Regions from separate parts of the Hominiventricola sp. genome, predicted to be linked through region 2. Evidence: riboswitches for the same ligand, from Rfam matches in the RefSeq annotation. Region 2 holds a riboswitch; the other holds the start of a gene.
What was found. Region 2 has a riboswitch for lysine ahead of ACZMB2_RS05020 (Na+/H+ antiporter NhaC family protein). Riboswitches for the same ligand answer to the same signal wherever they lie in the genome.
Positions count from the first base shown of each region.

Region 1: another riboswitch for lysine. It lies ahead of dapA (4-hydroxy-tetrahydrodipicolinate synthase); the one in region 2 lies ahead of ACZMB2_RS05020 (Na+/H+ antiporter NhaC family protein).

Region 1 covers NZ_DBLYVB010000013.1:13,536-20,865, forward strand. Annotated here, with positions in the region: gene secA (preprotein translocase subunit SecA) at 1-905, opposite strand, end outside; gene hpf (ribosome hibernation-promoting factor, HPF/YfiA family) at 1,074-1,598, opposite strand; gene hisA (phosphoribosylformimino-5-aminoimidazole carboxamide ribotide isomerase) at 1,650-2,426, opposite strand; gene ACZMB2_RS09155 (hypothetical protein) at 2,514-2,915, opposite strand; gene dapB (4-hydroxy-tetrahydrodipicolinate reductase) at 3,003-3,770, opposite strand; gene dapA (4-hydroxy-tetrahydrodipicolinate synthase) at 3,770-4,669, opposite strand; lysine riboswitch at 4,783-4,959, opposite strand; gene ACZMB2_RS09170 (cob(I)yrinic acid a,c-diamide adenosyltransferase) at 4,997-5,497, opposite strand; gene ACZMB2_RS09175 (DUF2284 domain-containing protein) at 5,634-6,194, opposite strand; gene ACZMB2_RS09180 (EutQ-related cupin domain-containing protein) at 6,218-6,658, opposite strand; gene ACZMB2_RS09185 (ethanolamine utilization protein EutH) at 6,695-7,330, opposite strand, start outside.
Region 2 covers NZ_DBLYVB010000005.1:50,187-57,516, forward strand. Annotated here, with positions in the region: gene ACZMB2_RS05020 (Na+/H+ antiporter NhaC family protein) at 175-1,689, opposite strand; lysine riboswitch at 1,794-1,965, opposite strand; gene ACZMB2_RS05025 (nucleotidyltransferase family protein) at 2,206-2,904, opposite strand; gene ACZMB2_RS05030 (xanthine dehydrogenase family protein molybdopterin-binding subunit) at 2,905-5,244, opposite strand; gene ACZMB2_RS05035 ((2Fe-2S)-binding protein) at 5,231-5,758, opposite strand; gene ACZMB2_RS05040 (FAD binding domain-containing protein) at 5,758-6,552, opposite strand; gene ACZMB2_RS05045 (putative Se/S carrier protein) at 6,585-6,824, opposite strand; gene yedF (sulfurtransferase-like selenium metabolism protein YedF) at 6,826-7,330, opposite strand, start outside.

The DNA.
Region 1 (7,330 bases), on a different contig from region 2:
TCCGGATCAGCCAGGTTCTCGATCTTGAAGAACTGTTCTACTTTCTTAATTCCATCAGATGTCAGATGAACAATCTTATCTTTCTCATTGACGATGAAATCTCCGGTTTCCTCAATTTCCTCACCCATGATAGCATCCATCTTGGAAAATTCCTTACTTGCCTCTCCTCTTTTCAGCGTATGTGCCACATAATCACACAGCTCATAGAGCTTTGTGGATTTTCCACTCTGTCCGGAAATAATCAACGGTGTTCTCGCCTCATCAATCAAAATAGAGTCAATCTCATCGATGATGGCGTAATGCAATTCTCTCTGTACCAACTGCTCTTTATAAATCACCATATTATCACGCAGATAATCGAAACCTAGCTCGTTATTGGTAACATAGGTAATATCGCAGTTATATGCGGCACGGCGTTCCTCTTTGGTAGAAGCATTCAGTACCACACCAACGGTCAGTCCCAGGAATTCATGTACCTTTCCCATCCAGCCGGCATCACGGCTTGCCAGATAGTCATTAACAGTTACGACATGAACACCCTTTCCATCCAGTGCATTTAAATATGCCGGGAGGGTGGATACAAGGGTTTTACCTTCACCGGTTTTCATCTCTGCAATACGTCCCTGATGAAGAATTAATCCACCAATCAGCTGTACCCTGTAGTGTTCCATTCCAAGCACACGCTTTGCAGCCTCACGGACAGTGGCAAATGCCTCCGGAAGAATGTCATCCAGTGTCTCCCCCTCTGCCAGTCTTTGCTTGTATTCTTTTGTCTTGTCCCTCAGCTCTTCATCGCTCAAAGCTTGCATGGTAGGGCGCAGAGCCTCAATTTTGTCGATGGTAGGCATAATCAGCTTAAGCTCACGCTCGCTGTGAGTTCCAAACAATTTGTCAATAATATTCATACTGCTCTCCTATTCACATGTCCGTACTTGCCGGACATTCTACTTACACAAAGGACATTATAGCATAGCTTTGTGAATATTCAAAGTAAATAATTGTGAACTACGTCGACAAAACAGGACCGGCGGGGAAATTCCTGCCGGTCCTGCATCTTTACGTTTCTTTTTCTTTTATCTGTCCGGTTCCATAATGCCGTAGGTACCGCCTTTCCGCTTGTACACAACACTAATGTCATCGGTTTCTGCATTGACAAATGCAAAGAAATTATGTCCCAGAAGTTCCATCTGCACACATGCATCTTCCGGATACATAGGCTTAATATCAAACTTTTTGGTACGGATGATCTTTACTTCCTGATCGTCTACTTCCTTCTCCAGGAACTCTTTCTGGAAATTTCCGCCACCCTGCTGTCTTGCCACAAGTTTATTCTTATACTTGCGAAGCTGACGCTCAATGACTTCCTCTACCAGATCAATCGATACATACATGTCCGTACTGGACTGTTCCGAACGAATAATATTGCCTTTTACCGGGATGGTGACCTCGATCTTCTGGCGTTCCTTCTCAACGCTTAAAGTTACATGGACTTCGGTATCAGGAGTAAAATACCGTTCCAGCTTTCCCAGCTTCTCCATCACTGCTGAGCGAAGCCCCTCAGTAATATCCAGATTTTTGCCGCTAATGATATAACGCATAAAATCACTCCTTTTCTTTTTGATGTTGCTTATATTATAGCATTTTTCGTCCTATTGCGCAATGAATTTCACAGTCTCTTCATAATTCATAAGACCGCCGAACAGGTCCAGTGCACTGCCGATAGTCACGTTCAAATGGTTTCTTCCAAGCATCTTTAATTCCCGCAGATCCTCAAAGCTTCCGATGCCTCCCGCATAAGTAACAGGAATGCCGTTCCAGTCTCCCAGCATCTCAGCCAACGGTTTTTCAATCCCTCTTGCTTTCCCTTCCACATCTACCGCATGAATCAGAAACTCCGCACAGAATTCGGACAATTCATCAAGTACCGCAGTATTCAGTACCACCTCCGTAAACTTCTGCCATCGATCCGTGACAATATAATAATCATTTTCTTTTTTCCTGCAGCTCAAATCCAGCACCAGATGCTCCGCTCCCACGGCATCTATCATTTGTTTCAGATGGTCCCGATCCATCTTTCCATCACGAAATACATAGGAAGTCACGATCACATGGCTGGCTCCTGCATCCAGATACTCCGCTGCATTTTCCGGATGAATGCCGCCTCCGATCTGCAGGCCTCCCGGGTAGGTCCGAAGGGCTCCAAGGGCCTGCTGTCTGGTGGCCTCATAATACTCACTGCCTTCTTTATTGAGCAGAATCACATGTCCGCCACGGATCCCCTGCTTCTGATACAGTCTGGCATAAAATGCCGCATCCTGCTCCGACACATAATTCTCGCTGGCCTGATTTCCTTCATCTTTCAGGCTGCCACCCACAATTTGTTTTACCTGTCCATTATGTATGTCAATACAGGGTCGAAATTCCATCTTTTCTCTTATACCTGTTCCTTTCCGGATATAACTTCCGCCGGTCAGAAACTCTGCCGGCGGATTTTTATCTGCATATGCACTTGTTTATTCTGTATCAGTCATATTTTTGTCGGTTCCGCTACTGTTTTCCACATCATCTGATCCATCCATCAATGTATCTCCAGCCTCTGTCACGCCATTTACTAAATCATCCACCACGTCATCGGCATCTCTTCCGATCTCTTCCAGAAGCCCGTCCCCGTCCACATCCGTATGGTCGTAAATGCCATCTCCATCCGTGTCAAAAATAATCTCATCAAAAGGTCTTCCATCAATACTCTCATTACCGTTGCCGGTCTCTGCTTCACCAGCCTCTTCCATGCCGGCGCCGCTGTTGGCATTATCGTTGCTGTCATTGGTTGCACCATTGTCTCTGCCACAGGCTGCGGTCATCCAGAGCGTTGCCAGTAACAGCATCATCAGGCAGTGTCTCTTTAACTGTTTCATAAAAAGTCTCTCCTTTTCCTTAACATTGCTGTTACTAATATGGACAACTATTTTGTTTTTATGCACGTTTTCCCATAAAATCAGGAGTTATGCCTGTGCATCAATCACATCGCTCATGTTGTAATATCCTGCTGGTTTGCCTGCCAGGAATTTGGCTGCCTGGATTGCTCCTTTTCCAAAAATGGCACGGGAATAAGCAGTGTGGCTGAATGTCACAACTTCGTCAGTTCCTGCAAAAATCACATCATGATCTCCCACGATGGTGCCTCCGCGAACTGCGGAAATCCCAATCTCTTTCTTTTCCCGTTTCTTATGATCCTGACTGCGGTCATATTTATATGCATACTCACTGTTCAAAACTCCATCATTTATGGCATCTGCCAGTGCCAGTGCAGTTCCGCTCGGTGCATCCAGCTTTCTGTTGTGATGTTTTTCCACAATCTCAATATCAAATCCAGCCGGAACAAGAATCTTTGCCGCATCCTGCAGAATCTTCATAAGCATGTTGATTCCCAGGGACATATTAGCAGATTTCAGTACCGCTACCTGTTTGCTTGCTTCTTCCACTGCTGTCAGCTGTTCTTCTGAAAGTCCTGTAGAACAAAGCACCACCGGTATCTTCTTTTCTACACAGTATTTAAGCAGCCCATCTGCTGCCTTTGCGGAAGTGAAATCAATAATCACATCCGCATCCACTGTACAGGCCTCAAGATTCGGAAACACCGGATATCCGTTATCACGGCAGTCCACCGGATCAATCCCCGCTACAATGTCAATCTCCGGATCGTCTTTGATCAGACCAGTGATCACCTGTCCCATATGGCCATTACAGCCATGCATAATTGCCTTTACCATTAGTTCTCTCCTTTTGCCTTTACACCGAATGCATCCATTGCTGCCTTCAGTTCTTTCTGATGTTCCTCTTCCATCTCAGACAAAGGCATACGAAGAGGACCCACTTCCCATCCCAACATGTTCAAAGCTGCTTTTACCGGAATCGGATTTACTTCGCAAAACAGCTTCTCGACAAGCGGAATAGCGCGAAGCTGAAGTTCCAAGCTGCCTGCCACATCGCCATCCAGGAATTTTGCAACAATATCATGAGTCTCTTTCGGAGCCACATTAGAAAGTACGGAAATAACACCTTTTCCGCCCAGGGACAGAATCGGTACGATCTGGTCATCATTTCCGGAATAAATATCAATAGAATCTCCGCAAAGCTGTGCTACTTTTGCAATCTGGGAGATATTTCCGCTTGCCTCTTTAACAGCCACGATATTCTCCACATTCTTTGCCAGATATGCAATCGTCTCCGGGGTCATATTCACGCCGGTACGGCTCTGGATATTGTAAAGGACTACCGGAATCTTAATAGAATTTGCGATCTTTGTAAAATGTGCAATCAGACCTTTCTGGGTTGCCTTATTGTAATATGGACTCACCAGAAGTACACCATCCACACCATATTTTTCTGCTTCCTGTGAAAGATATACCGCTGTCTCCGTACAATTAGAACCGGTACCTGCTACGACCGGAATTCTTCCTGCTACTTTCTCCGCCGTAAAACGAATTGCCTCCAGATGCTCCTCATGGGTCAGCGTGGATGACTCGCCCGTGGTTCCGCAGATAATAATCGCATCGGTTCCATTGGCAATCTGATATTCAATAAGTTCCTCCAGCTTCGGATAGTTTACCGCTCCTGTCTCTGTCATAGGTGTAACAATTGCAACACCTGCACCTGTAAAAATTGACATTTTCTTCCCCTCCTGCTCTTTGGTTATAATTAGATTATGATAAAAAAAGAGGCGTACCAGTGGACGCCTCTGCAGAATACTAGTTCGGGAAATTCTCCCTTCTCTTTTATATCTGTCCGGATAGCGCTTCATCTGTGCACGATGACAGTCATAGGATTCTTTACCCTATGCCCAAGAACCAGATTTACAGGCTTACCGGCCTTTCGGCGCTCGTCCCTTTCCGCCGCATTCGCCTGTGCCTGCACACATCCAACGACATACTCTTGATTCGCGCGACCTCTATCTCTTTATTCATTGACTTCAATATAGCATCTATCTATTTCTTTGTCAACACGCGGAATCGGTTTCCTTCAACGCAGTAATTTGATATACCTCATCCGCCCACTCAAGCATCTCCGGACACAATTTGATTCCAGTAAAAATCAGTTCCGTATCCTCTGCGCTGTCCAGCAATCCATGAATCTCATCCAGTGTAGCAATTCCCTGTTCTACCAGTCCCAGAACTTCATCCAGAATCAGCACATCGCATTCTCCGGTTGCCAGAACTTTCTTGGCAAAATTTAATCCATTACGCAGATTCGGAATCTCTTCTTCTTTTTCCTGTGGAGTCAGATCTTCAAAAGAATCTTCTCTTTTCTGAAAACGGAACATCTTAATCTCCGGCTCAAGACGCTGAATAAAGCTGATCTCCTCCGGATACTTTCCCTTCAGAAACTGTACAACAAATACGGAACGGCCTCTGCTTGCTTCTCTGATTGCCAGTCCAATGGCTGCAGTTGTCTTTCCCTTGCCGCTTCCGCAATAAATTTGCAGTTTTCCCTCTTCCATAGCATCCTCACATTTCTGAACGTGAAATAGAATTCGTATATTTTTTTATCTTACACTAGCCAGCCTGCAAATGCAAGGCGAAAAAAGAGCTTCCATGTCTGGCTTATCTCCTTCAGCCAGACAGGAAGCTTCTCTTCTACGCATGAAACAATGCTGCTACTGCTACATCATATTCCGGTACTCCATTGGAACTCCAGAGAAGTTCCATTCCAAGATTGTCCTTCACCATTCTGGAAAAATCAAATCCAAATGCGGTAATAGAATAGCGCCTCAACTGCGGATAGCGGCATGCTTTCCCCTCTGCTCGCGCGCATTTCCTGCAAAGGATACACCTTCCTGCTCCAATACAGGTTCCTTCCGGGAATTCTTTTTCCAACTCCAGCAGTATAAGAAGAAGATTTCGTTTCACCCTCTCATATGTCTGATTTCTCAGCTGCTGTGCCTCCTCCGGAGTGCTGACATTTTTTCTGATTTCTTCTGGATATTTTACTTTTACTCCAATCAGAAATCCTTCTGAAAATTTTTTCAAATATGCATCTGCTTCCGGAACCCCTGGAGGGCAGGACCACACCTTTCCATAATCAGGACAAAGTTTGCAGGCCTCCCTCACTGGCTCCGGATTCCAATACTGGGTAAGCAGCCGTTCAACACTGATTTTTCTGACCTGAACTTCCAGATCATATGGGATCTGTTCCACGGCAGCCACCTCTTTTCTCTCTCTTATGCCAGATCTGCCCAGTTTGCCGGATATACAAAATATGCATATCTGGTCTTATCCGGGGTCTGGAAGTGGATATGGCTGTTCTTCGGGATGTAGATGATCTGTCCCGGTCCTGCCGTTACCACGCGTCCGTCAATCTCGATCTCCAGAGTACCTTCCAGCACGAGATCATATTCATCATAGGTCAGTGTCCACTCAAAGCTGGTGTGGTCAAGCTCCATGATTCCGCAGCCCATTCTCGGCGCTTCCTCAAGGGTTACCACATCTTTCAGTGCCACACCGTCCTGCTCAAAACGCTCGCATTTGACAGTCTCTGTCGCGATCTTGATAATACCACTTGGATCTTTTTCTTTTACAAAATCCTCTCCGCTCTCCTGCTGTTTGGCTTCCGCCAGAACTTTCTGCACGATCTCGCGGATCAGTTCTTCACTTACGTTCATACGGTGTCCATCCTTTCATTTTCATGAAGCGGAATTTTACTGTTCAGCTTCCTCTTCTGCTTTTGCTTTTGCAACAGAAGCTTCTACTTTAGAAAGAAGCATCGGAGCCAGTGCATTGGCAAGAATCAGGGCAGTGATACCTGCAACCAGCTTACCAACGATAACCGGGAAAATCATATCGGAGTTTACACCAGCGGTAAATCCAAGATGATCGCCGAATACGAATGCTGCGGATACTGCAAATGCAACGTTTAAGAGTTTGCCCTTCGGGTTCATCTTATCCATGATATTGAACATTGCAATATTGTTAGCCAGAGTAGCTACCAGTCCTGCAGAACCATTCTCGTCCATACCCAGTTTCTCTCCGATAGCACTCAGTGCTTTACCAAAGGTACGGGTAATCCACAGAACCATCGGGAATGCACCGATTAATACAACTGCAATCTGTCCACAAACCAGAAGTCCGGACTCCAGGGGAATCACGCCATCAGCATCCGGCTCAACCATGATATTCATGAGCGGGAATTTGATACCGGTCTGATACTCAAATACTGCAACTGCGGTAAAGAAGGTAATAACTACGGTAACAGCGGTTCCGAATTTGTTGAATCCGTTGATCATCTTATCCGGCATGAACCACAGACCTGCTACGATGAGACCTGCGATAATGAT
Region 2 (7,330 bases):
AATTCAAAAGGAAATCTCTATATGCCCAAACTTCAGCAAAGATCAGCTGCGCGACAAAAAATCTCTGGCATCCTTTGCAAGAATCTGCCCCAGCGCGTACTCAAACCGCCCACACTGGAAAAGGAGAACCGTCAGTGGTTCTCCTTTTCCATATTCTATCTTCTATTTTTGATCTTATGCTTCGCTTCTTTTCTTCATCACCATCAGATATCCCAGTGTCAGCACAATGCCGACCGGAAGGGAGATCCATGCAGACTGGACAAAGCCTGCAACGATGTAGGTAATAAAGGAAATGGCAGCCACGCTGACTGCGTAAGGCAGTTGTGTGGATACATGGTTTACGTGGTTGCACTGGGCTCCGGCAGATGCCATGATCGTTGTATCGGAGATCGGGGAGCAATGGTCACCGCAGACAGCTCCTGCCATGCAGGCGGAGATAGCAATGGTCATCAGGGTCGGGTTGGTTGCCTGGAATGCGTCTACAACAATCGGAATCAGAATACCAAAGGTACCCCAGGAAGTTCCGGTTGCAAATGCCAGGAAACAGCCTACCAGGAAGATGATTGCCGGAAGCAGATTTACAATTCCAGATGCGCCTCCTTTGATGATCGCAGCCACAAACTCTGCAGCACCCAGGCTGTCGGTCATGGCTTTCAAGGTCCATGCAAAGGTCAGGATCATGATAGCCGGTACCATGGCTTTGAAACCCTCCGGGATGCAGTCCATGCACTCTTTGAATCCAAGCACTTTACGACTCACATACAGTGCAATCGTTATTATCAGTGCAAATGCACTTCCTACAGCCAGACCTACGGATGCATCACTGTTGGAGAATGCAGTTACAAAATTCTCACCTGCAAAAAATCCACCGGTCCAGATCATTCCAATGACACAGCAGACAATCAGAGCCAGAATCGGGATCACCAGATCCTTTACAGTACCGTTTCCGACCACAGTCTCGTCCTCTCCGTCACCATATGGACGATCCGGTGTAGTGAACAGATCACCATTTTTTGCATTGTCTTCATGCACTTTCATAGAACCAAAGTCAATGTTCAGAATTGCAATAGTCACCATCATAACAATCGTCAGCAATGCATAGAAGTTATAAGGAATAGCACTGATGAACAATGCCAGTCCGTCTTCACCTTCTACAAATCCGGTAACTGCTGCTGCCCAGGAAGAGATCGGTGCAATAATGCAGACCGGAGCTGCGGTTGCATCAATCAGATAAGCCAGTTTTGCACGTGAGATATTGTGCTTATCAGTGACCGGACGCATAACACTTCCTACCGTCAGACAGTTAAAATAGTCATCAATAAAAATCAGAACGCCAAGTGCAACGGTAGCCAGCTGTGCTCCGGTGCGGGTCTTGATATGTTCGCTGGCCCAGCGTCCGAATGCAGCAGAACCGCCTGCCTTATTCATCAGGCACACGATTGCTCCCAGGATAACCAGGAAAATCAGAATGCCGACGTTGTAACTGTCAGACAGCACACTTACAACACCGTCCTGGAAAATGTGAACGATAGTTCCTTCAAAACTAAAGCCTGAATAGAACAGGCCTCCAACTAAAATTCCAAGGAACAGTGAGGAATACACCTCCTTGGTGATCAGCGCGAGCGCGATTGCCACAACCGGCGGTACAAGCGCCCAAAATGTGGCGTACATAGCAGGTACATAATCCATAACGAAAAGTTCTCCCTTCTTTTGTAAACATGATAGATACAGAAACAAGAAAAGCCATGAACACAATTCTTTTGACTGCGTTCATGGCCTTATAATTTTGTCTGACCAATGATAGCTCTCCACAGTCCTGTGACAGTCTGACACATCTTCTGCGGCAGACCAGAAATCCTTTCTTCGGAAATGTCCGGATCTCTTCGGCGGTATTCCCTTTCCATGACTGACAGTTTCCGACCTGTATCAGTCTGTACTCATGAAGCCCGCTCCTCTATCATTTTTACGTTTTCTTTTTCTGCTATGCTACCACGGTTATTAGAAAAGAGCAACCCTTTCTTTAAATTTTTTTGAAAAACCCGGGAGCAATGTTGCAGATCACGAACAAACTGACCAACCGAAGTGACATTCTGTGAGCGGAACCGCTCGCGCTAAGTCCTCGATCCAACAGTACTAACATTCGAACATCGTCTCTGACTCGTTCTCATGAAGTACTGGGACTGCGGACGTTCCTTTCACAGAATGTCACTTCTCTCCCAGATTTTCCGTAACCTGCAACATCTCATCCACATCTTCCAGTTCTCTCTTATCAAGAATATCTACATATTTACAGGCACGCTGCTTCAGTACCTTCCGTCCTCCCTGGTCGCCGGTGAGGGACATAAGCTCCGGGATAAGATCTGCGCGGAACATACAGGGATTGCCGGGGGTGCTGCCGCAGCGGAGAGACAGGGTCTCCCATCGGGAACATTCCTCTGCCAGTGGCCCGGAAAAAGCTGACTGCTCACGGCTGACTGCTGCCCGGATCAGTTTTCGGACACTGTCCAAAGTAAGATGGGGCTGGTCTGCTACCATAAACATGAGATAGTCCTTCTCTCCGATCATGGACTGCCCTTCTTTCGGCTGCCCAGAGACCGGATCCTGTGAGATGACCGCCTCAATTCCTGCCCGGATCGTATAAGACGCTCCCAGCCTGCTCTCCTCGCAGAACACTGCCTGCATGCCTGCCATCCCGCATCTTTCAAAGATATCCTGTACTTCCTCCAAAATCTCCGCATACTGGGTCACAACAGTGACGGTCAGCTTCTCTCCCATCTTCTGCTTTAATTTCAGCAACAACTCCAGGCCATGCCGGTACAAAGGCTTACCTTCATACAGATATAACAGCTTATTACTTCCAAAACGGCGGCTGTTTCCAGCCGCCATATAAATCACATGTATCATCTATTCTTTTACCCGGTGATCGGTCTCTTTCCATTCCGGATCAATCATACCCATAAGAATTTTTTCCGGGGTGAAGGGTACAGTTCTGTGCCACACACCGGTTGCACGGTAGATGGCATGGGCCAGTGCCGGAGCCGGCGTATTAATAACGATCTCACCGATAGATTTGACACCGAAGGGTCCCGACGGTTCATAGCTGGTCTCAAATTCCACATGAATATTTCCCACATCCTGACGGGTAGGAATCTTATACTGCATGAAATCGCCTTCTGCGATTTTTCCATTGGCATTGTAGCTGACATTTTCATAGAGTGCCATACCGATCCCCTGTCCAATGCCGCCTTCTGTCTGGACTCTCGCCAGATTCGGATTGACCGGGATACCGCAGTCCACGACAGCTTCATAATCAAGGATTTCCACGCTTCCGGTTTCTTTGTCGAGTTCAATTTCCACCATGCCTACCATATAGGGAGGCGGAGAGACCGGTGAAGAATAGGTTGCGGTCACATCTACCGGAATCAGGTTATTGACCTGGGATTTGGTGGCAATATCTGCCAGACTGACAGATTTATCCCCATTTACGAGATAGACTTTTTCACCGTCAAATTCCACCTCTTCCGGCAGGCATTCAAGAAGCTGGGCTCCAATCTTCATAATATTTTCCCGCAGTTCCATAGCCGCATTCTGCGTTGCCATACCGGTAATATAGGTTGTGGAGGAGGCATAGGAACCGGAATCATAAGGAGACGCATCCGTATCTGCACCGAAGACTACGATCTGATCCGGCTCACAGTCCAGTACTTCCGCTGCCATCTGCGCCAGAATCGTATCGCATCCGGTACCCATATCTGCTGCACCGATCATCATATTATAAGTTCCTTCATCGGAAAGCTTCAGTGTACAGGAACCAACATCTACATTAGAAATACAGGAGCCCTGCATGGCAATGGCCATACCGGATGCCCGCACTTTACCGTTGCCCATATCTCTCACCGGATATTTTTCTTTCCAGTGGAAATTGTCAGCACAATGTTCGATACAGCGGTCCAGTGCGCAGGCATTGGCTGTCTCTCCAAAATATGCCGGCATAAACATGCCTTCCCGCACAATATTTTTCATTCGAAGTTCTACCGGATCCATATGAAGCTTCTCTGCCAGTTCATTGACCGTGGACTCCAATGCGAAAATTCCCTGGGTCGCACCGTAACCACGGTACGCACCTGCCGCCTGCACATTGGTGTAGACCACATCACAGGAAAACCGGGTTGCCTCACAACCACCCGTATAGAGAGGAATTGCTTTGTGACCTGACAGTCCTACCGTCGTCGTGCTGTGTTCTCCATAAGCACCTCCATTGGACAGTGTATAAAGGTCAATGGCACGGATATGTCCGTCCTTCATAGCGCCCAGACGAACGGTTACCTCCATCTCATGACGGGGTGACGCAATGGTCTGGCATTCTCTTCTGCTGTAAATAATCTTGCTGGGTCGTTTGGTCATCCAGGTAACAAACGCCGGATACACCTCACAGACTGCCGTCTGCTTGGCACCAAACCCACCGCCGATCCGCGGTTTTTCAGCACGGACCTTGGATTTGGGAATGCCAAGAGCCGTGGCAAGGATACGGCGCAGATGGAAGACAATCTGGGTAGAACTAATGCAGTGAAGTCGTCCGTAACGGTCAATTTCACAGTAAGCACGGATCGTCTCCATATACCCCTGCTGAGCAGCTTTAATCCGGTACGTATGCTCAATGACTTCTTCGCAGTCAGCGAGCACTGCTTCCACATCACCATGAGCATCCTCCTCATGATGAATGAGATTTTTCTTCACATCACCGGTATTTCCATGGGACATCCAGTTATCCTCCGGATGCACCAGCACCGGATTGTCAAGGGCCTTGCGGAAATCCAGCACCGGTTCCAACACCTGATATTTAACTTTGATGACACGAAGTGCTTTGTCCACTGCTTTTTCTGTTTCTCCGGCTACAATTGCCACTGCATCACCTACACTCCGGACTCTCTGGTCAAGAATGAGACGGTCATAGGGGGACGGCTCCGGAAAGGTCTGTCCTGCAATACTGAATCGGTTCTGCGGTACATCCTTCCATGTATAAACTGCCACAATGCCCGGTACTTTCATTGCTGCTGCCGTATTGATATCTTCGATCAGGGCGTGAGCATGGGGACTTCTCAAAATCTTCACCACCAGACAGTCCTCATGCACAATATCATCCATGAATACCGGTTTTCCAAGGAGCAGCTGCTCAGAATCTTTCTTCGGAATGCATTTTCCAACCGCATGGTAATCTTTCCGGTCACGTTCAAATTCCTTCATGCTTCCACTCCTTTCCGATATCTTCTCCATAGACGCCTGCTTCCAGATCAAGGTCTGCGCCCTCTTTTTTGCTGTTCAAATAATTTCTGAGAGAGCGAAGCTGACTCTGATATCCGGTACAACGGCATAAGTTGCCGGACAGATATTCCAGAATTTCCTCATCTGTCGGATCCGGATTTTCTCTGAGTAGCGCCACAATATTTACAATGTATCCGGGATTGCAGAATCCACACTGATCTGCTCCCTGAGCAGCGAAGAAATTCGTAAAGGCTTTCGCTTCTTCCTGTAATCCTTCCAGTGTATCGACTTTCCGTCCATTGGCACGCCCCACCGGCGTACTGCAGGAAAGCACCGGCTTTCCGTCAAGCAGAACTGTGCAGAGTCCGCAGTTGCCGCTCTCACAGCCGCGTTTTACGGAATAACATCTGTGTTTTCTGCAGAAGTCCAGAAGAACCATATCTGCATCTACGGAATCGGTGACTACTTTTCCGTTTAATGTTATTTTCACATCCATCAGTCGAGTTCTCCTTTCAGTGCCTGCATGGCACGTCTTACCAGCACGCGACAGACCGTTTTACGGTAAGCCGCACCTGCTCGCATGTTGCTGCCAAATCGAATTTCATCACATACCTGTCCGGCAAATGCATCCATCTGCTCATCACTGAGTTCCGAAAGTTCCCGCTCCGGAACCACGACTACTTCCGCCAGATGAGGGGTCGCACCAATGGCCGCTGCATATCCGTCTGCCCGTTTTGCCACAGCACAGGTCAGCACCGGAAAATCCGTGGACTGGTTCCGCTGACTTACATAGACAACGCCTTTCACATTTTTCGGCACAATAACCGCCACCAGAATATCTCTTGTTTTTCTCGGAAGTTTTACAAAGTCGTTAAGATCCATCATACCTGCATGATGAAGCTCCACCTTCGCACCCAGGGCGCGGAAGATGGTCATCACATCGGAAAATCCGAAGCGTCCCCAGATGCTGCCGCCTACGGTTGCTACATTTCTAAACTGCACACCTACAATATGACGCACAGATTCCCGAAATGCACCTCCAGTATAAGTATTTAATGCTTCATCTGTCTCCAGATCACGTAAGGAAACATATGCGCCAATGCGGAACGCCTCCTCAGTTTCCTCAATTTTATCAAGGCCGAGGCCGCACAGATCAATGGCAGTTCCCATCGTCTTATTTCTCATTTTCTGCCAGAGCATACCGGCCAGAATGAAATTATTCTTTTTCTGATACAGATCGTAAGCCTCTTCGAGACTTTCCGCCCTCACATACTGATTATAATAAAGCATGGCTCCCTTTCTTCTTATCTTTTTTGTATTTTTCAGAACAGACTGCACTCATACATGGCTTCCCACCGAAGCTTCGCCTGTTCCAGAAATGGTATCAGACTCTCTTTTTCTGAAAGCTCCGTCTTCCAGGCCAGTCCACATCCGGCAGAAATCTCCGACGGTAGGGGAATGAGCCTTCCCGGTATCTGTTCTTCCTCTGCTTTTCGCTCCATTTCCATGGCAGCGGTGGTTGTCGCAAAGGTCACCACCAGCTGCAGATGTCTGATCCGCATCTTATGGACTCACGATCAGAGACGCTTTTGACATGGTCTCTGCGATCTCATACATATTCGTTACTTCTCCGACTTTCAGTTTTTCAGAAAGTCCGTAGAAATTAAGGCAGGTTCCACAAGTGAGAATTCTAACCCCTCTTAACTCCAACTCTTTTAAATCATCAAGAGATGCAGAACCTTCGCAGGTCAGATAGGCCCCGCCATTGTAGAACAATATGGTTTTCGGCAGATCTTCCTGCTGGGACAGGGCATAGATAAATCCTTTGATCAGCACTTTTCCAAGCTCCGGATCCCCCTCACCCATAACCGAGCTGCGGATGACCACGACTTTGTTGGATGCCGGTGTTGGGCCACAGTTCACTTCCGGCATATTTCCGGCTTCTCTTGCTGCTTCTGACACCGTAATCTGTACGCTGTATTTTCCTTCGTCCAGCTTCTGGCTTGTCACTGCACATCCAGTCTGTTTTGCCATCTTGGTCAGGTTTTCCACCGCAATTTCATTGTCT